DNA from 2 places in the Arthrobacter sp. Rue61a genome. Region 2 is predicted to be linked to the other one. Evidence: riboswitches for the same ligand, from Rfam matches in the RefSeq annotation. Region 2 holds a riboswitch; the other holds the start of a gene.
What was found. Region 2 has a riboswitch for cyclic di-AMP ahead of ARUE_RS20070 (hypothetical protein). Riboswitches for the same ligand answer to the same signal wherever they lie in the genome.

Region 1 (10,952 bases), 1.4 Mb from region 2:
CGACGGTCCGGGTGGTGCTTTCCTCTGCGATCGCCTTGGCACCGTTCTCGCAAAACTCCGCGGGACTGCGCCTGCCGGTGATCGATTCCGGCCAAGCGCACCCGGGGCAGTCAAAGCCATCATGCTGGTTGACCCTGAGCATGGAGCGGACCGTACGGGATACACCGGCCTGGGCGTATCCGCGTTCAAGGGCAACAGTGACGGCTTTGAGGCCTGCCGCGGCTTGTTTGGGCGGGTGGATTTGCAGGTCATCTTCGTTGATGTCCTGTTCGGGAGCATGCCTGTTCATGAGTCCATCATTGCACTTTGTCATCAGGCGCAAGGCCTCCCGAGGCACGCCTCAGGCGTCCAGTGCGCTCCAGTCCACAGGGCCGGAAGGTGCCTTCCGCTGTTGCCGGGGCGCGGCTTTTCGGGTCTTGTCCTCCGGCGCCTTCGGCACCGGCAGCGCTTTACCCCAAGGCAACGCGAAAGCGGGCACCATCTCGCCCAGCTGGACGCCATGGGGCGGCACCACCATCACCCCGTCCGCACCTGCAAGGCCACGCATCATTCCAGGACCCGTGTGCTGCGCAGGCGACGCCAACCCGTACACCAGTTTGAACGGCATCAGGCGCGTCTGCCCGGGGTTTGCGTCAATGGTGGTTCCGCAGGGAACCTCGCCTACGTCTTCCAATCGACCGTGTCCCAAGGCAGCCAACAGGGGTGCGCCAACAGTAAACAAGGCCATCATCGCGGCCAACGGATTTCCAGGCAGTCCCAACACAAACCGGCCGTCGGGCAGTTCCGCCAACACTGCGGGATGTCCCGGGCGCATGGCGATGCCGTCGATCAGCAAGCTGCCACCTAGCTCGGCAACAGCCTTGCGGAGGTGGTCCGTTCCCGAGCGTCCCGTCCCGCCCGTAGTAATGACGACGTCGGCTGGCGGCTCCGCTTCACCATAGGGTTGCTCCGGTGTCAGCTCATCAAGAGGTGGCTCGGTGTCCTGGAGCGCGTCGATCCACTCCTGGTAGCTGTCGCCCACCCTGAGCTGTTCCCCTGCGATGCCGCCCAAGAGTTCCACCACCGCACCCAGTTGCGGGCCGAAGGTGTCCCGGACCTGACCGGGCAAGGGAACCCCCTGGGCCACGACTTCCGAACCCGTCAGAAGGAACCGGACCAGCGGCTTGCCCAGAACGTCCAGCTGGTCCAGGCCCGCAAGCGCTGCGAGGGCAATGTGTGCCGGATTTAGAACAGTGCCGGCTTTGAGCAGGACGTCACCCTCAGCGGCCTCTTCCGCAGCCTTGCGGATGTGTTGGCCGTTGCGAGGCTCCCCAGGTTTGGCGGTGCCGCCCAGGGCGAGAACCGGCAGGCCGTCGTCGTCAGTTGTGAGCACACCGCTCTCGCTCCGCAGGACTGCCTTGGCGCCGGGCGGTATCAGCCCGCCCGTAACAATGGGACTGGCCTGGTGCGGCGCCAGCCTCTGCCCGGGCTCACTGAGGATCCACGGACCGCTGCCGTTGACAGCCCATCCATCCATGGCTGATGAAGCATAGTGCGGCATATCCTGCACGGCCAGGGCGTCCGAGGCCAAGGTGCGGCCGAGGGCAGAGCCGAGCGGCACCGGCCCCGGCGGGATCGGGGCAGCAACATCGAACGCGCGCTGCCGGGCCTCATGCCATGTGTGTGCCGCGTGATGGCCCTCGTTGGGGGCCCCTGTCATTCCGGGCCGGTCCCGGACTCCGAGTACTCCTTGGCCACTTTGCGGGCCAGCTCCAGGGCGGCATTCATGGACGCATCATCGCTGGCCTGGCCGATGCCGCGGGCCATGCCTGCCGCATATCCGGCAATGAACGTGGTCAGGGGTGCGGCGGGGCGTACCACCGAATGCGCTGCTACTCCGGCGACAGCGAGGACCTCGTTGACGTCCACTTCCACGCCCTCAAGCTCGAAAGCCTGCAGCAGTGTGCGGCACCACTCCTCGAGCGTCTCTTCCTGGCTCTTCACGTCCGCCTCCAACTCGTAGTCAATGCCCAAGGCCGCGGCGTCCTCCCAAGTATCCACGTCATCCGTGGACCCCGCGGGAACGTCAACGTCCAGCACGTTCAGCCTAGCAAGCAGCCGGAACACTGAAGAGTTCGTTAACCCGGAACCTTCGGACGCTACGGCCACTTCCCGTTCCAAGGCGGCTGTACTGTAAGCCCCCAGGAGTGGTTGCTTGCGCCCGTCAGGAGAAACAGCCATGGCTCCTTCCACGCCGGGAACGGACGCTAGGGCGGCCCACAGAAGGTCAACACCGCGGGAAGCATGCGGCATATCGCAGGCCAGCACCAGCGTCCACGGCGTGTCCGATCCACTCTTCCTCAGCGCAGCCATGCCGGCCGCAATGGCCGCGGCAGGCCCGGCGAACGCCGGCTCCTCCCGCGCCCGCAGGACATCATCCGGCAAGCGTCGGCCGTCCCTTGACTCGTCGCCGGGAGCATCCGGCCCCACCACAACCACCGCCGAAGCACCCCGGGCGGCCTGCAGGGCATGCGAAAGGAGGGTGTCGCCGTCGTACTTCAACGATGGCTTGGGCACCCCACCGAGGCGGGTGGCGCGGCCACCCGCCAAAATCACGGCATTGAACTCCATCCGCCCAGATTACCCGGGCATCCGGGGCTCAGCAGAAATCGATCAGGCAGCGGATTCCGGCAACAGGAACGGGTCCCAGTCCGGCGCAGGTTTCTCGAGTTCTTTGATCTGCCACATGGTTCCCTGGGGCACACCGGGTTTGAAACGGAGCTTCCAGCCCATCTCAGCCAGCGTGTGGTCGCTCTTGGCGTTGTTGCATTTCAAGCACGCCGCAACCAGGTTTTCCCAGGAATCCGCGCCGCCCCTGGATTTGGGGTGGACGTGGTCTATGGTGTGGGCTGTTTTCCCGCAGTAGGCGCAGCGATGGCCGTCGCGGCGAAGTACCCCGCGGCGACTCACGGCGGTGATCCTGTTGTACCGGGGACGGATGTAGCGGTTGAGAAGGATCACGGAAGGTCTTCCGAGAATCTCCTGTGGCCCGACGACAGGCTCGTCGCCTTCGGCCACTACGCTAGCTTTCCCAGTCAGCACAAGGACCAGCGCCCGGCGGAATGTTATTACCGCCAGCGGTTCATATCCAGCATTCAGAACGAGTGTGCGCATGCACGTACCTCTTCACGGCCGCACCCGTCAGGGGCACGAGGGCCGGCTGCCCTCTGCTTGTACGGGCTGTGGATCGACACCATAAGGGTAAGCACTTATATGCCGTATCAACGAATTTTTTTGTGATGTCGTGTGCGGTGTCGGCAAGAGTTCATGCGCGGTTAAAGCAGAACACCCCGCCGGCCGAAGCCTGCGGGGTGTTCCTAAGCTCTGAGAATTAGCCGTTGACGCGGATGAAAACCGGGCCCGAGCCCACGTTGGCGCTGAACAGTGCCGTGGTGGATCCGTTCCATCCACCGTGGACTGCCTGGCCGTTGCCGACGTAGACAGCGATGTGGGCCTGTCCAGCCAAACCACCGTTGGCGTAGTAGGCGAGGTCACCGGGCTGGGCTTCTGCTGCACTGACAGTGCGGCCCAGGGAAAGATAGCCGGCGGGCCAGTCGTGGAAGTTGATGCCCACGGCCGCCAGGGAGTTGGTCACCAGCATGGTGCAGTCCTGGGTCACGCCGATCTGGGCGTAAGCAGCCGCAGCGATGGCTGCCCCGAGACCGCTGGAAGCCGCCGGAGCGGGGGTCGGGCTGCTGACGGCAACGGTCGCGGTGGCTGCCGGAGCGGCCGCCGGGGTTGCTTGTTTGGGCTCAACCTTGGCTTCAACCTTGGCCTGAGCTTCTTCGATCACAACGGGGGCCGGGGCTTCCTCCGTGGTGACAACGGGGCGCTCGTAGGAGATGGCCACCGTGGAGTCCGCGGCGATGGTGGCCTGGACTACGGACTGCACGTCCAGAGTGGACGTTGACGTCGATTCACGATCCACGTTGGTCTCGGCAGCGTTGGCGGCGATCCCACTGGTCAGGACCAGGCCTGAAGCTGCAGCGATAACTGCTGCCTGGCGGCCAACGCCACCGGCGTTGGTGGTGACGGCCTTGGCGATGACGGAAAGCGAGCTGGTCTTGGGGGCCTCAGCACGGTGCCGCGCAACCTTGTTTGCACTGGTCATGATTTTCTCTTTTCGTATCCGAGTGCAGTTGGGGTGCACACGGGTAGTGGGTTGGCCAACATGGGGGCATGCTGGACGACCCCGAACCGGATTATTTCTAGCGGAGGGTGAAACGTGAGGATGAAGTCCCGGTGGACGCTACGGAGTGCAGCAGCGTTGACGTAGGGGATGCTGATTCGGGCCTGCTGAGAGCGGAGGCCGAGGCTGCTGCCGGTACGGGCGCCAGATGGCGCAAGGTACCTGCCGTGAATGATGCAGCCTTGCAAAGGGTGTTCGACGGGTTCGCGCGAACCGTTGGGGCGCTAAGCCGCGCAGGGGTAGTGCATGATGACACGTAGGTAGCCTCTCCCAGTGCCTGCGAGGTGAGCTGTCGGATTCGGATGGGAGTCATCCGGCCACGCTGCTTCCACGGAAGCTTTGCGACTTTACCCCTAGGCCTTCTTTCGAAGACCGGAAGTGGTTCCCCCGCCCCTGCCAGACGATTTTGCGAACGGACCTTGAGCGGTGGCAGAGCTAGGCAATCCACTCAAGTGCATCGGCCCCCTAAAAAGCCGATGCGCTCTGTACGCTACAACAGTTGGACCTGAATGTCACATTCAGGTCACGGCGCGTCTCGCTCATGCGAGAGGCGACCATCGACTGGGATTAGAGCCAGCCCATGGGGTCTACGACTTCACCGTTGACCTGGACCTCGAAGTGGAGGTGGCAACCGGTGGAAGCGCCCGTGGTGCCACTCAGGGCCACGGTGTCGCCGCGGTTCACGGTCTGTCCTACCTGGACGGTGAAGGACGACAGGTGGTTGTACGTGGTTTCGAGGCCATTGCCGTGGTCGACCACCACGCGGTTGCCTCCGCCGTACTCGTGCCATCCGGCGAAAGTGACCTTGCCGGTAGCTGCGGCGTGCACAGCCGTGCCGCACTGGGCTACGAAGTCCTGACCGCGGTGGAAGTCACCGGCACCACCCGTGAGCGGGCTGATGCGGTAACCGAAGGGGGATGCCGTGGTGAGCGTGTCCAGGGGGCTGGCCATGGTGCCAACGGATGAGGCGCGCTGGATGCTTCCAGCAGACTGGGCGCTGAGCAGCTGCTTCAGCTTTCCATCGGGGTCCGCGGCAGTAGCGACTGCGGCGCGGCTGAAGTCGATCTTGGCCGACGCGGCAGCGGAAACCTCGGGCTGGCTGCCGGCGGGGGCGGCGACGGCGAGGGCCGATTCGGTCTGTCCTGATTCCGACGTGGCCATGACGGGGCTTGTAGCCGGCAGGCCGACAGTCAGGGCAAGCCCGGTGGCGGCAAGCGCAACTCCGGCCTTCTGCCCGACGCCGCTGGCAGCGGCGAAGTCGGCAACCTGGCGCAGCGGGCTCTTACGGCGGCGCACCTGACGCTCGGTGTCGCGGGGCCGGATCTCCGTTACGACGGTGGCTGGCCGCAGCTCAGCAGCGGGGCCGGACGCGCGGCGGCGACCCCTGACGTTCTGCGATGTCAAACTCTGTTCCTCTCTCAAAAGCCTGCGAAGTTAGCTGTCGGATTCGGGTCAGAGAGTACAAAGACCCGGTCCGCACGAGGCGCTCACGGCACACAGGTATCCCAAGAGGGACTTGCATACGTGGGCACTTCTGCTGCGGACTTCACCCCAAGGCTGCTTCTTTAGACAGCCGCTTGTGGTTCCCCCGCCTCTGCCAGTGGTGGTGACACACCTGATCCGCTGGCAGAGCTCGGCTCCGGATCAGGTAACGCTTTGGTATCAGCGCTAGTAGATAACTATAGGGGATGAAGGCCTGCGGTAATAAATTCGTTATCAACAGGAGGCCGCTGAGAGAAGGAGGCCTTTATCATCTTTTTCGGAAAACCGCAGGTCACACGCGCGCCGAAGCGGGCAAAGTGAGGTTTGACACGGTGCTTTGGGGCTTCGCTCAGCTGAGTGAGACGAAGACGTGCGCGGCAACTTCCGGAGGCAGCTCCAACGCGCCCTCAATACCGGGGACCCGTACTGAGATGTACTCGCCGACGCGCTCCAGCGAGACACTTGCGCCCGGACGGATTCCGCCTTCGTCCAACTGGGTCAGGAGCTCGGGCTCCACCTGGATGGGCTCCGCGAGGCGGCTGACCACCACACGGGAATCCGCGGCATAGCCGTCCATGGCCTGCAGAAGGTTGACATCGAGCCGTGGGAACGGCTGGCTGGCAAGGCCACCAAGCGCTTCGAGTCCGGGGATGGGGTTGCCATAGGGGGACTCCGTGGGATGCTCCAGGAGCTCGTAGAGCCGACGCTCCACCCGCTCGCTCATGACGTGCTCCCAGCGACAGGCCTCATCATGCACGTAGGCCCAGTCCAGACCGATCACATCGGCCAGGAGGCGCTCCGCGAGGCGGTGCTTGCGCATGACCTCGGTGGCGCGCTTCCGTCCCACTTCAGTCAGTTCCAGGTGGCGGTCGTTGGACACAATCACCAGGCCATCGCGCTCCATGCGTCCAATGGTCTGGGAAACAGTGGGTCCGGAGTGGCGCAGTCGTTCGGCAATGCGCGCCCGGAGAGCCACAATGTTTTCTTCTTCAAGCTCCAAAATGGTCCGAAGATACATCTCAGTGGTATCGATCAGATCCGTCATCCAGCTCAGCTCTCCTCGAACGCAGTTCCTTGCGTAATCTCCACCGTACCGCGTCCCTAGCAAGGGCGGACGGTGTGCACCGCCGCCCCCTGAACGCCAACCACCAGCCTAGCTTATTTGGAATTACTCTGGATAATTCCGGTCGCATTCGGTGAGCCCGCATTCCACGTAGCGGACTATGACGGCCGCAGGTTCCTGCGCGCGGGCCGTGTCAGGCAGAATTGGGGTGTCGAAGGGGCAGTTGATGCCCCATGCCACCTCCCATCTCTAGCCGACACCCATTGGAGCGCCACGTGAGCGACAACAGCATCACCATTCCCGCCGACCTGCTGCCCAAGGACGGACGCTTCGGCGCTGGACCGTCCAAGGTTCGCCCGGAACAGATCGAAGCGTTGTCTGCCGCATCGACCACCATCCTGGGCACTTCCCACCGCCAGGCTCCGGTCAAGAACCTGGTTGGTTCGGTCCGTGAAGGACTCAGCCAGTTCTTCCGCGCTCCGGAAGGCTATGAAGTGGTCCTCGGCGTGGGCGGCTCCACAGCGTTCTGGGACGTGGCCGCGTTTGGCCTGGTAGAGCAGAAGGCACAGCACCTCTCCTTCGGCGAGTTCGGCTCAAAGTTCGCCGCCGCCACCAACAAGGCACCGTTCCTTGATGCTTCCTCCATCATCAAGTCCGAACCCGGCACCCGCCCGGTGGCACAGGCCGAAGCCGGCGTTGACGTCTACGCCTGGCCCCAGAATGAAACGTCAACCGGCGTGGCCGCCCCCGTCAAGCGCGTCGAGGGGGCTGACGAAGGCGCCCTCGTCCTGGTGGACGCCACCTCGGCAGCCGGCGGGCTGGACGTGGACGTCGCCGAGTCGGACGTCTACTACTTCGCGCCCCAAAAGAACTTCGCTTCCGACGGTGGCCTCTGGCTGGGCCTCTTCTCCCCCGCCGCCCTGGAGCGCGCGGCACGGGTCAAGGCAAGCGGCCGCTGGATCCCGGACTTCCTGGACCTGCAGACCGCCATTGACAACTCCAAGCTGAACCAGACGTACAACACCCCGTCGCTGTCCACCCTGGTGACCTTGGACGCCCAGGTGCAGTGGCTCAACAGCAACGGCGGCCTGGACTTCGCCAGCAAGCGCACGGCAGACTCCGCCAACCGTATCTACTCCTGGGCCGAGGCATCCGAGTACGCAACGCCGTTCGTTGCCAACGCCGAGGACCGCTCCAACGTCATCGCTACGATCGACTTTGACGACTCCATTGACGCCGCAGCCATCGCCAAGGTCCTGCGCGCCAACGGCGTGATGGACACCGAGCCGTACCGTAAGCTCGGCCGCAACCAGCTGCGCATCGCCACCTTCGTCGCCATCGAGCCGGACGACGTTTCGGCACTGCTCGCGAGCATCGATTACGTTGTGGGCGAGTTGAAGAAGTAGCACCACGGGCTTTGGTCGGCGTCGTGCGGGTAGCTCCCGGACGGCGCCGCCGCTTTTTAAGGTGGGCTATCCGCCCTGCCGGCTCGCGCCGTCGTCGTCCGTGTCCGGACGGGCAAGCAGCGACTCCACCCGGAAGTGCTTCAGTCCGCGGGCCCGGCGGTCAAAGCGGAGCCGCAGCTGCTTGGCGCGGATGATCCACAGCAAACCCACGACGGCGGTGCTGACGCCGGCAACCGCGGCGACGCCAACTGCCCATCGGGGGCCGCCGACGTTGGCCACCAAACCCACCAACGGCGCCCCGATAGGGGTGCCGCCCATGAAGATGGCCATATAGAGGGACATGACCCGCCCGCGCATCACAGCCTCCGTGGTGGATTGCACGTAACCGTTGGCGCTGGTGATCAAAGTCAGGGCGAACAAGCCGCAGGGAACCAGGGCGAGCCCGAAGAGCACAGCATTGGGGGCCAGGGCGGCAAGCGCGCTTGATATGCCGAAGCCGCCAGCGGCGCCGAAGATCAGCCTGAGGCGCGGCCGTCCGCGTCGGGCAGCCAGCAGTGCACCGGTCACGGATCCGATGGCCATGACGGAGTTCAACGCTCCGAACGCACCCGCGTCCATGCCGAATTGGGTTCCCACCATCGCGGCGATGAACAGGGGGAAGTTGAGCCCGAAAGTGCCCACAATGAAGATGGCCACCAGGACCACCTGGATATCCGGCCTGTTCCGGACGTAGCGCAACCCCTCCCGGATGCGCCCCTTCCCCGCCGCCGCACGGGGCTGGACGCGGAGCGATGACGCAGGAATGAGTTTGAGCGCCCACAACATGGCCACGAAGGACACGGTGTTGATGAGGAACACCCAGCCGGGACCCACCACCACCGTCAGCACGCCCGAGACAGCGGGTCCGATCATCCGGGCCACGTTGAAGGAGGCACTGTTGAGGGCCACCGCGTTGGGCAGGTAATCGTCGGTAACCAGCTCGGAGACGAACGTCTGACGGACGGGAGCGTCCAAGGCGGTCACGATTCCCAACATCAAAGCAAAGAGGTAGACGTGCCAGAGTTCGGCGACCCCCAGCAGCACCAGCACACCCAGCCCCGTGCTGAGCAGGGCCATGGCCACCAAAGTGATGAGGAGAAGTTTCCGCCGGCTATAACGGTCAGCCAGAAGCCCCGCCCACGGAGCAAGGAAAAGCTGGGGACCGAGTTGGAGCGCCAGAGTAATGCCCATGGCACCGGCGTCGTGCGCGGTCAGGTGGTCAAAGACCAACCAGTCCTGCGCCGTGCGCTGCATCCACGTGCCGATGTTGGAGATCAGCGCACCGAAGAACCAGATGCGGTAGTTGAGGATTCCGAGTGACCTAAAGGTGGACATCAGCGTCCGCCTTCGATGTGGTCACTCCGGGTTTCCGCAACGCTTATTCAGCCCCGGCTTCGTCGTCGTCGGCGCTTTCGTCGGCGATTTCGGGTTCGTCGGATTCAGCAGCCTCATCAGCCGGTTCAGTGGCCTCGTCTTCGGCCGCCTGCACGGACGCTTCCGTGACATCCTCAACGGTCTCTTCGACCAGCGGCGTCTCATCCTCGGGACGGACGCGTTTGGCCCACGGCACCCATTCAGGAGCCAGGATGGAATCCTCGGAGGGCAACAAACCAAGCTCGCTGACAGTCACGATCTTGGAGCGCGAGTTACGGGTCACCACGGCGTACCACTGCCAGCCGCCGTAGCCGGCGAGCCTGGACTCGAACAGATGGGTGACCACACGGTCCCCCTCCGACTTGGCGCCCAGGTGCGAGCCGACTTCGCCCGGGTTGGCGATGCCTTCAACAGCCTCACGTGCAGTATCGACGGCGGCAGCCAGGAACGCGTCCGGCTTGCCCGTGCGCCACACGGGCAAACCGGCGCGGGGCTTGGCCGCGACGGGCTTCCGCGCGGGGGCGTCCCCGTTTGCAGGAGCCTGGGCAGCGTCAGGGACGGCCTTGGTGTCCTGTGCGGATTCCGATGTCATGGCCGGTCCTAGGCTTCCAGCTCGTCGGCAACCTTGCGCAGTGCCATGCTGATGGCCTTGGCCTTGTTGCCGTCGGGGTATTTGCCTGAAGACAGGGAGCCGGAGAGATTGTCCAGCACGGTGACCAGGTCCTGGACCATCGGCGCGAGGTCCCTGGCGTTCATGCGCTTGGCCTTGGCAATGGACGGCGTCTTCTCCAAGACACGCAGTCCAAGTGCTTGTGCTCCACGGCGGCCGTCGGCCACACCGAATTCCACGCGGGTCCCGGCTTTGAGCTCCGTTACGCCCGCGGCAGGGACGTCTTGGGCAGGAATACTTCCTGGCCGTCTTCAGCCGCGAGGAATCCGAAGCCTTTTTCCTTGTCATACCACTTGACCTTGCCGGTAGGCACGTAATCAACCTTCTTCGTTCTTGCTTTGGGAGACACGTCGGGCCATTCACCGCATCCACAGTTATCTGCGGGATCGAGGGCGACAGCCCGGTCCGTGTTGGTCTGTTCCTTCAAGGTTATCCTGCCGGACCCCCTATTCCCGCTTTGCCGCGACCACGCGGTACGCGAAGATGACAACAGTTGCTTCCATGAATCGGCTTCGCGTGCTGCTGCTAGCGTTATTGGCATGACTTCCCCGGGTTACCGCCGCCCCATCATGATCATCGCCGCCGTCATTGCCGTCATCTCCCTGGCTGCCGTGGGCACGGTCATGGCTGTCGCATTCAACGGGGGCGTGCCACCGGTGTGGGTAACGTGGGCGGCCCTTTACGGACTTC
Region 2 (10,952 bases):
GGGAGGAGTCCGTTGTTGACGAGGAACTGGACCACGTTCCCTGCGCCAGTGCTGAACGCCGTCACCAGCGGTGATATGCCGTAGAAGCCGAGGAGGGCTAGGATCGCACCCCAAATACCGGCGGAGAAGTTGTTCACCAGCATCTCGAAGCCAGGGCGGATCTTGCCGTCCCACAGGCGGTCGAGTTGCTTCATGGTCCAGCCACCGAGGGGGCCCATGATCATGGCGCCGATGAACATCGGGATGCCGGCGCCGACGATGACGCCCATGGTACCGATGGCGCCGACGACGCCACCTCGGACGTCATGGACCATTTTGCCGCCCGTGTAGGCGATCAGCAGGGGAAGCAAGTAGGTGATCATCGGGCCGACCAGGCCCACGTTGGGAACACCCTCGGCGTTGGTGCCGAAGCCACCGAGCACAGGCACAGGAATGTACCCCTTCTCGATGAACAGGGCCGTGATGAGGCCCCAGGCGATGAAGGCGCCGATGTTGGGCATGATCATGCCGGACAGGAATGTTCCGAACTTTTGGACACCAACGCGCACGCTGGTGCGGGGCTTCGCAACGGTCTCTGTTGCCATGTGAATTCCTAACGTGTGTCCCGCTGCGGCGCGGGGTCAGTCGATATAGATCGAGAGAGAACAGCCTTAGGAGCTGCTGGAAATGCGGTGAAGCCACTCAAGGAACAGCTTCAATTCAGAGCTGGAAAGTTGGTCCGAATGCGAGGCCTGCAGTGCCGCATTCAGGGCGATTGCCGCAACAACCACGGACGACTTACCGGAGTCGTCCGCTGCGGCGCCACGGGCGGTGTCCGTGGAGACGGCAAAAATCATGGAATCCCGGGTCATCGTTGAGAGCTCGAGGTTCCGTTCTTCCACCGGTTCTGCGATCAACATGAGCGTGACACCCACGTTGGCCGCCAGAATGCTTCGCGCCGCTTCGCGGGGCGGCACGTTGATCTGGCCGGAGATAGCGGCCTTGTTCAGCATCTCCTCCAGAAGCGCTTCAGCATCGGCCACGATTGCTGGGCGGCTTTCCGGCCGGATATTGCCGAACATCACCAGATACAGATGGGGTTGACTGAGTCCGAACTGGACGTGGTTGTCCCACATCCGCCGGACATCTTCCAAGGGCTCCCCGGACGGTGCAAAATCCCGCTCCCCCGCCACATACTCTTCAAATCCGGCCGATACGACGGCGTCGAACAGGCCTTCTTTGTCGCCAAAGTGGTGGTAGAGCGTTGGCGCCGTGACCCCGGCAAGCTTGGTGATCTGGCGCGTTGAGACCGCTGACCCCTCCGAATTCGCCAGCAATTCGGCAGCTGCGCGAAGCAACCGAATTTTGGGCGGAAGCTGGTCATCGAAACTCATAACCGCTACCCTAGCACCTATAGCGTTGCTATATGAAGTGGCTCACAAAGGAATTTTGTAGGCTAGTTTTCGAGGCTCCCGGTGCCGTCGCCGGAGGGCCTGAACCAACAAGCAGGAACAGAGGATTCAGTGCAGAATTTCCAAGGAGTAGGGGTAAGCCCTGGCCGCATCATTGGTTCCGTCCGCCAGATGCCCAAGCCGGTGAGTGAGCCGCCGTCGGGAGATCGATTGGCTGCGGACGTGAGCCCGGAAGACGCCGTCGCGGGCTTGAAAGCGGCTGCGCAAGCCGTCCATGACGAACTCAAGGGACGCGCGGACAGTGCTTCCGGCGACGGCAAAGCCGTCCTCGAAGCCACTGCCTTGATGGCCAAGGACACCATGCTCCTGAAATCGGCTGCCAAGCTCATCAACGCCGGGTCGTCGGCCGAAAGGGCCATCTGGGAAGCCGGCGCTTCCGTCTCCGAAATGCTGCACAACCTGGGCGGCTACATGGCCGAGCGTGCCACCGACGTCCTGGATGTCCGCGCCCGCATCGTGGCCGAACTTCGCGGCGTCTCCGCTCCCGGCATTCCTGCCTCCGACACGCCCTTCATCTTGGTGGCCGAGGACCTCGCTCCCGCCGACACCGCAACACTGAATCCCGCGGTGGTTCAGGCGCTGGTGACTTCAGGCGGCGGCCCGCAGTCCCACACGGCCATCATTGCGCGTTCGCTCGGCCTGCCCGCCGTGGTTGCAGCCCATGGTGTTGACGACATCGCGGATGGAACCGAGGTGTACGTGGACGGCGCGGCTGGCTTCATTGCCGTTTCGCCCACCGACGAGCACCGTGCGGCAGCTACGGCCTGGGCGGAAACCTCCGCCACCCTCGCCGAATTCGACGGAAACGGCACGACGGCGGATGGCCACCTGGTGCCGCTCCTCGCCAATGTGGGCGGAGCCAAAGACGCCGTGGCAGCTGCCGCTCTGGGCGCACAGGGTGTTGGCCTGTTCCGCACCGAGTTCTGCTTCCTGGAGCGCGACACCGAACCTTCCGTGGACGAGCAGGCCGCAGCTTACAAGGCCGTTTTTGACGCGTTCCCGGGCAAGAAGGTTGTGCTGCGCACCTTGGATGCCGGCGCCGACAAGCCCCTCCCCTTCCTCACGGATGCCACCGAGCCCAACCCTGCACTGGGTGTCCGCGGCTACCGCACCGATTTCACCACACCGGGCGTCCTGGAGCGCCAGCTCGAAGCCATTGCACGGGCAGCTTCGGAGTCCCAGGCAGACGTTTGGGTCATGGCCCCCATGATCTCCACCGCCGCCGAAGCCGGACGGTTCGCCTCACTGTGTGCCGCCGCCGGAATCCAAACGCCGGGTGTCATGGTGGAAGTTCCCTCTGCCGCGTTGACTGCTGCCACCGTGCTGCGCGAAGTCGGTTTCGCCTCTTTGGGCACCAACGACCTCACCCAGTACGCCATGGCCGCCGACCGCCAGCTTGGACCCCTCGCGGAACTCAACACTCCGTGGCAGCCTGCCGTGCTTCGGCTCGTGCAGCTCACCGTCGAAGGTGCGGAGCAGGAAAGCTCTGGTCGCGAAGGTACTGCCAAGCCCGTGGGTGTCTGTGGTGAGGCAGCAGCTGACCCGGCTCTCGCCGTCGTGCTGACCGGCCTGGGCGTCACCACACTGTCCATGACCGCGCGCTCCCTGGCCGCCGTCGGGACTGTGCTGAAAACCGTCACGCTGGAGCAGGCCCAGGAACTGGCCCGCCTGGCCCTTTCCGCGCCCAGCGCCACCGAAGCCCGAGACTGGGTCCGCGCCAAGCTGCCCGTGCTCGAAGAACTCGGCCTCTAAACCCTGTCTGTTTCTGTCGAAGGAGAAACCATGCCCGAACGCACAGCCACCATCGCCAGCCGCTCCGGCCTGCACGCCCGTCCCGCCGCCTTGTTCGCCGAAGCCGCGGGCGAGCAGCCCGTGGAGGTCACCATCGCCATGCAGGGCGACTCTGCCGATGACGCCCTCGACGCCGCCAGCATCCTTTCGCTCATGACCCTCGGCGCCGCTAAGGGCGACGTCGTTGTGCTGCGGGCCGAGGGCGACGGAGCCGACGCTGCGCTGGACGCACTGGTGAAGCTGCTGGAGACGGACCTGGACGCAGAGTAGTTTTTGCCCGGGCGGCCGTTTCGATGGTTCCCTGCCAACAGTGCCGTGCGCCCGGCATGACCCGCAGGGAACCCCCGAATCGGGCAGCCCACTCCCACAGGCTAGGCTTCTGCCATGGCATTGATAGCTCCCCGCGTCACTCCTGGCTTGCCCGCCGACGACGCCCGGAATCTGGCGCGCTCCCTCCAGGACAGCGACGACATCACCGTGTTCGTGGATGGCACGGTCCACCGCCTGCCGAACGAGGCCAGGGACGCCGTCGTCGACCTCCTCGCAAGACTGAGCCGCGGCGAAACGGTGACAGTGAGCAGCGTGGAGGAAATGCTCACCACATCCCAGGCTGCAGAGCTCGCGGGCATCTCTCACACCTATCTGCGCAACATGACCGATCGCGGCGAAATACCGGTGGAGTACCGGGGAACGCATCGTCGGATCCGGCAGGCCGCCATCATCGCCTGGCTGGAAACGCAGAAGAAGAGGCAGCAGGCCGAGGCGAGCGCAGGAGCTGACGTCTCCACCGATTCCCACAGCTAGCCACGCCGAGTCGCCAGCATGCTGTTCAATAGCGGTATGGCTTCAAGCTTTTCGACCGTTTGGCCCGTGGTGCACCATGAACGCCGCGCCCTGTTGCAGGATCTGGAGCCGCTTCCGGCAGCTCACTGGCAGACGCCGTCCGTGTGTCCCGGCTGGGACGTCCACGACGTCCTGGCCCACGTAATCGACAGCGCCAAGACGACGAGGTTGAGCTTCATCCGCCGGCTGGTTGCCTCCCGAATGGATTTTGACCGTGATAACGCCGTAGGTGTGGAGCGCGAAAAGACACGAGAGCCTGCGCAGACGTTGAACGGGCTGCGCGCGGTGCTTTCGCGGACCTCGGGTCCGCCGGCAAGCTTGGCTACCCGGCTGGTTGAGGCGTTCGTCCACGGAGAGGATATCCGGCGCCCCCTCGGAATCCGCCGCGAGTACCCTCCTGTCCACGTTGCCACCGCCCTCAAGTACCAACTCAGGACTACAACCAAAATGGGCGGCGGCAAAGAGATCGCGCAGGGCTGGCGCTTGATTGCCACCGACACCGCGTTTGACCACGGGGATGGTCCCGCAGTTGAAGGGCCGGCGATCGCGCTGCTTCTTGCCGTGTCGGGACGGCCCGTGAGGGACGACGAATTGAGTGGCCCGGGCGCACCGGTTTTCCTGCAACAATTGGGAATTCAGTGAAAGCAGGAGCAAAGATGACCGCGCTACTCTCTGCCGACGTCGAAGTCTTGGGCCTGACCGGCCGGATTCTTTGGACCGAGGGCGCGCCTGCGCCGGAACCGGACGCCGGGCCCATGTCCGAGCCCGCATATATCCTGATCCACGGCATCGGGGTGTCGCATCGATATCTGGCGCGGCTGCATGCTGTCCTCGCGGCGAACGCGCCCACGTATTCACTGGACCTTCCAGGTTTCGCCGGGACTCCCAAGCCTGGGCGCCAGCTTTCAGTGGAGGAATACGGCGCGTTCATTGCCGAGGCCCTGAAGTCCCGCGGTATCGACTCCTACGTGTTGGTGGGTCACTCCATGGGCGTGCAGTTTGCCATCGAAGCGGCCTTGCACGCCCCCGAGCAGCTCAGGCAGTTGGTACTGATGGGGCCGGTGGTGGATTCGCGGCACAAGAATGTGTGGCGGCAGTCGCTGGCCCTGACACTGGACGGAATACTCCGCGAGAGCCCCACGTCCAACATGATCGTCATGTCCGATTATCTCCGCTGCGGCCCTCGCTGGTACCTCACGGAACTGCCGGTCATGATGAAATACCCCACGGAGAAACGCCTCGCCGGAGTCCAGGTTCCGGTGCTGGTTCTGCGCGGGAGCCGGGACCATGTGGCGGGCCCCGAATGGTCGCTGCGGCTTTCGCGGGCCGTGGCCCAGGGGCGACTGGTGGAAATCCCGGGCGTCGGGCACGTGGCTCAGCACATGCGTCCCAAGGCTGTGGCGGATGCCATCCGGAGCTTCGTCACCGCCACGACTCCCCACCGCTGAAGGTAAAGTACGACGCAGCCCCATGGCTTGGGCGCCCCTTGTTGGGTCAGCACGTCCCGGCTAGGCTGACGAAGCAAGCACAATAGTAAGTTTGCTTACGAAAGGGCTGATCGTGACCGACAAAAACTCGAATGAAGAAACCCAGGGCTTCGGCGCAACCGGCGCAACCGGGCCTTACGACACCACCTCCGATGCCGACAGCATCCACGACGATCCGGACATGCGCCAGGACGAAGACGATGACCCCGCCGCTTCCGCCAACCCTGATCCCCTCGACGGAAATGTCACAGGCTTGGAGCCGGGCGGCGGCGTGCCTCCGGGCGAAACCCCACCGGCCGAGGGCAGCATGAGCAGCGACCAAGGCCACGAAGAGTAGGGGCTAGGGCAGCCTCAGGATTTCCCCGAGATCGTAGTCGGCAGGCTCTTCCAGTTGCGAGTACGTGCAGCTCTCGGGGGTCCTGTCCGGCCGCCACCTACGGAACTGCGTGGTGTGCCGGAACCTGTCGCCTTCCATGTAGTCGTACTTTACTTCGATCACCAGCTCGGGGCGCAGCGGCACGAAGGAGAAGTCCTTACCCCCGCTCCACCGGCTTTGGGCGCCGGGCATGCGTGAACCCCCGGCAGTTTCATCCTGGTTGGCCCACTCACCCCATGGGTGCTCGCTGAGTTCAACCTGGTACGGCTCCAGTTCTGCCACCAAAGCTTCCCTGCGGGCCATAGGGAACGATGCCACCACTCCCACATGATGCAGCCGGCCAGTGTCATCGTGCAGGCCGAGCAACATCGACCCCACAACTTTCGCGGTCTTGTGCCAACGGAATCCCGCCACCACACAGTCTGCCGTGCGCTCGTGTTTGGTTTTGAACATCACGCGCTTGTTGGGTTGGTAGGCCCCGTCCAACGGCTTGGACAGCACCCCATCCAGTCCCGCGCCTTCCAACTGCACGAACCATTCCTGCGCCCGCTCGAGATCCGTCACTGCGGGGGTCACATAGACAGGCGGATCGGCCTTGGCGAGCGTACGCTCCAAGATGGCGCGGCGCTCGGAGAACGGCTTGTCCATGAGGTTCTCGTCGCCCAGCGCGAGGATGTCGAACGCAATCATGGACGCCGGGGTCTTCTCGGCGAGCATCCGGACGCGGCTGTCGGCGGGGTGGATCCTTTGCTGGAGTACCTCGAATTCGAGCCTCTTGCCCTCGATCAGGACGATCTCGCCGTCGATCACGCATTTGTCCGGCAGGTTCTTCCTGAGCGCCTCCACCACCTCGGGGAAGTAGCGGGTCATCGGCTTCTCGTTGCGGCTGCCCAGGACGATCTCGTCGCCATCCTTGAAGACGATGGTCCGGAACCCGTCCCATTTGGGCTCGTAGTGCCCAACATCGGGGATTGTCGGAACGGATTTGGCGAGCATGGGCGAGACGGGTGGCATCACAGGCAGGTCCATAGACAATGTCTACCTGCCGGTGCACCGCGAAGCTAGTGTTAGGCCATGGATATCTCGCTCGATCCAGAAGATCCAGCATGAGCTACCTGCCCCGGCGCCAGCCCCGAAGCCTAAGTCATAGAACCCCCTCGCTTGCTCAGACCTACCGCCCGTTACATTAATGTGACTTTACTTTCCGGCTCATGTACCGTCGTAGGGCGACCCGTATCTCCGCTGGGCCGCTTCCGGATTGACGCCGAGCTCTGCCGCAATCCGGGATCCGCCAGACCCGCGGCAGAGACGGGGGACCCAAAAGTTCCCGGACTTACTTCAAGTCCTTGGGGTGAAGCCGCTTAGGCGGCCGGACGGCCTCGTCCGAACCCGACAGCTAACCTCGAAGGCGTTGAGAGGCAACCACCATGTCCCCAACCATGGATCAGCCGCGCCGCGCCCAGACTGAAGGCGAGCGCACCAAGCCAACCGGACGCCGTCGGGCCCAACCCAGCGGATTCCTCACCAGCGCGCAGGCGGACGCCGCGACGCCCGAAAACGCCGTTAAGACAGGCACAACGAACACAGGCACGACGCCGGAACCCGCCACTGCGGCCATGCCCACGGTTGCGATGCCCGCCACTCGTGCGGAGGTTCGTGCGGCCGAGCGGCAGAGGGCAGCCCAGGCTGTGATCGCGCCCGAACTATCGGCCCCCGAAAAGTCCGCGACCGAGCAGGCGGAACCGGCAACTGCGGCGATTCCCGCCGTTGAGGCCGCTCAGGCTGCAGCGCCGGCGTCCACCACACCGGGACCTCCCACCGCGGCCATTCCCATCGTGCCGCCAGCCGCCACGACACAGGGCTCCCAGGAAGACGAGACCTCGGAACCCGCAACCGCAGCTATTCCAGTGGTGCAGCCTGAGACCTCGGAACCCGCAACCGCAGCTATTCCTGTGGTGGCCGCCCGCGCGGAGTCGCCGCGCGGCAAGTCCCCGGCGCAGGTTGCTGCAGCCGCGACGGCATCGGCGTCCTTGGCCAGCCGCAAGGACGTTCGACAGCCTGCCGCGCGCACAGCAACCAGGTCCAACTTCGGGGCGGGGTCTTCATTTGGCCGCGAACCTCATGCCGCGCTGCGAAAAGCCGCGTCGGTCAAACACATGAGCCAGCGCATGGCCGTGGTTGCCGGTGCCCTTGGCCTCGTGTTGACGGCCGGAACGTTGGGGCAGGCCCTCGAGCTTCCTTTCTTCGGCCAGGAGACCCCGGTCCAGGAAGCCAGCGGCAGCGATGGCCGCACCTCGGCTTCGGCGTCGCCCGCGCCCAGGGCGTCCTACTCCACGGCGTCATCGCCGTCAGCTTCGTCAACAGCAACGGAGACTTCGGAGGCCGGCCAGCCGGCAACGGTGGCGGAAGCACCTCAGGCCGTGTCGCCGTCGTCGACTGCAACCCCCAAGGTATCCCTCGCGGACCCGGTATGGGTTCCTTCAGCCATACCGTCCTCTGTCCCGGCCGCGCCTGGCGCTGCCAGCCCGGTCCCCACGCAGCCGGCTCCTGCGCCGAGCGAGGTGCCGTCGGACACGATCACCACGCCGACGCCCACGGTGACACCCACGCCCACTCCGACACCCACACCAACGGAAACTGCTACGCCGACGTCCAAGCCACGGCCGGGCAAGCCGCAGGCCGCAACCACGCCGCAGCCCAGCGAGTCGGCTCTTCAGGACATCCTGGATGCAGCCCGGACGGCCCTCAAGTGAGCACCCGGCTGCCCCGTACCTCCACTCATGTGGGATGGCATAGCCGGCTCTGCAGCAGCAGCCGGACTGCCACGTTCCGCCGCCGGATGGGGCGCTGGAGCTGCCAGCGTCTGCGGCGCTCGTAAGGACCCTTCAGATGCGCGGCCGCCCCGCCCAGCGCCGCGCCTTCAGGGCCGCATGCAACTCGAGCCGGATCGCGCCACTCAACGGATCAGCACCGATGAGTTGGCGGATCCGGCCGAGCCTGTTGTAGATGCTGCTCCTGTGGAGATGAAGTTTGGCAGCGACGTCCTGAACTGAGCCGTCATTGTCGTACAGCAATTCCAGGACGGGCAGGAGTTCGCCGTTCTTGTCGTGGTCCTCAAGCGTCCGAAAATGCACCGATCCTGTGTCATCCCAGCCGCCGGGCGCCACCAAGCGATCGAAAAGTTGATAGACACCAACAGTCCGGCTGTCCACCAACTCTCCCAAGGGCTGGTCCACTGCAGCCGCCTGCGCAGCAACCTTTGATTGACGGTACGCGCCCGAGAGCTGCCGGATGACTTGGAAGGGTTCGCTGATGCCCAGGATCACCCTGTCCACCTTGCGGCCCGCGCGTTTTGCAAGCTCCAGCTGATAGTGCACCAGTACTTGGGCGTGGTCCGCCCGGCCGCCCGACTCGCGGAACAACACCACCGAATGCGTCTCCGTTCCGGCGCTGAACAGGGCAGCGTTGACGCCGATAGTGGACTGCAAAGCCGCGGAACGGTGCGTCAGGGTAGCGGCAATGGGATCGACGTCGGACCTAGCGCCATCAGGGTCGAGGATGGTCACCAGCTGCCACGGACCGCGGCCCTGGATTTCCTTCCAACCCGCGACGGCGGCCACAGCGTTCGATTCGCCGCCGCAAGCTGAGAGAAACTCCTGTTCACGCCTTCGCCGGAACTCCGATTCAGCCGTATTGGAATCAAGGAGCAAGCCCGCCAACAGGTCCAGCTCGTCACGCACGCCGGGCAACTCAGCGAGTATCGCCGTCGCACTCTGTTCTTCAAGGTCCAGCTGTACCCACAAGTACCCCACGCGGAAACCGCGGACCAAAAGTGGCACGCAGACGCGGCCCAACATGCCGAGTTCATCGTTGGCGGGAACCACGACGGGTCGCACCGCCGTGGCAATGCCGTGAGCGAGCTGCCAGGCGCTGACGTCGCTGGGGACCCGCTTGCTCAGGAGGAAGTTCACCCGGACGCGGTCGGCGTGGGATTGGTTGGAGCTGTAGGCCAGGAGAACGCCGTCGAGGTCCTCCAGGGACAGTCCTCTGCCCAGCTTCAAGGCCACGCGTTCAACGATCTGTTCCACGTCCTGCTGCATCCCGAAAGCGTACCAACAGCAGGCGACACTTGACGCTTCAGTCCTCGACAAATGTCGAGCATCATCGCTGCAGAACCTTGATTTTGCGGGGTTCCGGCGTGCTGGCTGCTCGGAGTCCATGTCGCCTGCCTCACAGCCGGATTTATTCTGGAATCACAGCCCGCAACACATTTTCGGCCGAAGAGGCCGCTAACGATGGAGCCCACAGATGATCATCGGCGTCCCCAAAGAAATCAAGAACAACGAGTTCCGCGTAGCCATCACGGCCGCTGGCGTCCACGAGTTCCGCACCCACGGACACACCGTTCTGGTTGAACGCGGCGCAGGCCTCGGCTCGGGCATCACCGACGAGGAATACTCGATCGCCGGCGCCGAAATCGTCAACGAAGCAGATGACGTGTGGGCCCGCGCGGACATGGTCATGAAGGTCAAGGAACCCATCGCGGCCGAGTACCACCGCTTCCGCAAGGGCCTCATCCTCTTCACCTACCTCCACCTCGCCGCAGAACCCGAACTCACCGCCGAGCTCATCAACTCCGGCGTCACGGCCATCGCCTACGAAACCGTGCAGGAAGGCCGCACCCTTCCGCTGCTCGCCCCGATGTCCGAGGTCGCAGGCCGCCTGTCCGTCGTGGTCGGCGCATCCTCGCTCATGGCTCCGGCCGGCGGCAAGGGTGTCCTCCTGGGCGGCGTACCGGGCGTGCGCCCGGCCAAGGTTGTTGTCCTCGGCGCCGGTGTTGCGGGAACCAACGCCGCCGCCATGGCGCTGGGCCTCGGTGCTGACGTCACCATCATGGACATCAACATCAACCGGCTCCGCGAACTGGATGCCCTGTACCAGGGCCGCCTGAAGACCGTAGCCTCCAACGCCTACGAGATCGAGAAGTCAGTTATCGACGCAGAT

Region 1: it holds a riboswitch for cyclic di-AMP, as region 2 does, so the genes downstream of both, ARUE_RS04905 (NlpC/P60 family protein) here and ARUE_RS20070 (hypothetical protein) in region 2, are expected to answer to the same signal.

What each region holds. Positions count from the first base shown of each region.
Region 1 covers NC_018531.1:1,028,445-1,039,396, reverse strand. Annotated here, with positions in the region: gene ARUE_RS04925 (FdhF/YdeP family oxidoreductase) at 1-289, opposite strand, end outside; gene ARUE_RS04920 (molybdopterin molybdotransferase MoeA) at 341-1,699, opposite strand; gene ARUE_RS04915 (NTP transferase domain-containing protein) at 1,696-2,610, opposite strand; gene ARUE_RS04910 (HNH endonuclease) at 2,653-3,153, opposite strand; gene ARUE_RS04905 (NlpC/P60 family protein) at 3,371-4,150, opposite strand; cyclic di-AMP (ydaO/yuaA leader) riboswitch at 4,489-4,649, opposite strand; gene ARUE_RS04895 (M23 family metallopeptidase) at 4,796-5,632, opposite strand; cyclic di-AMP (ydaO/yuaA leader) riboswitch at 5,637-5,877, opposite strand; gene ARUE_RS04890 (iron-dependent transcriptional repressor DtxR) at 6,060-6,755, opposite strand; gene serC (phosphoserine transaminase) at 7,049-8,179, shown strand; gene ARUE_RS04880 (MFS transporter) at 8,246-9,553, opposite strand; gene ARUE_RS04875 (DUF3027 domain-containing protein) at 9,597-10,184, opposite strand; partial or broken gene ARUE_RS04870 (cold-shock protein) at 10,193-10,575, opposite strand; gene ARUE_RS04865 (hypothetical protein) at 10,802-10,952, shown strand, end outside.
Region 2 covers NC_018531.1:4,395,598-4,406,549, forward strand. Annotated here, with positions in the region: gene ARUE_RS20025 (PTS mannitol transporter subunit IICBA) at 1-584, opposite strand, end outside; gene ARUE_RS20030 (TetR/AcrR family transcriptional regulator) at 651-1,373, opposite strand; gene ptsP (phosphoenolpyruvate--protein phosphotransferase) at 1,503-3,203, shown strand; gene ARUE_RS20040 (HPr family phosphocarrier protein) at 3,234-3,512, shown strand; gene ARUE_RS20045 (helix-turn-helix domain-containing protein) at 3,627-4,046, shown strand; gene ARUE_RS20050 (maleylpyruvate isomerase family mycothiol-dependent enzyme) at 4,065-4,727, shown strand; gene ARUE_RS20055 (alpha/beta fold hydrolase) at 4,742-5,533, shown strand; gene ARUE_RS20060 (DUF6480 family protein) at 5,646-5,909, shown strand; gene ARUE_RS20065 (ATP-dependent DNA ligase) at 5,913-6,977, opposite strand; cyclic di-AMP (ydaO/yuaA leader) riboswitch at 7,228-7,373, shown strand; gene ARUE_RS20070 (hypothetical protein) at 7,376-8,701, shown strand; gene ARUE_RS20075 (PucR family transcriptional regulator) at 8,834-10,048, opposite strand; gene ald (alanine dehydrogenase) at 10,257-10,952, shown strand, end outside.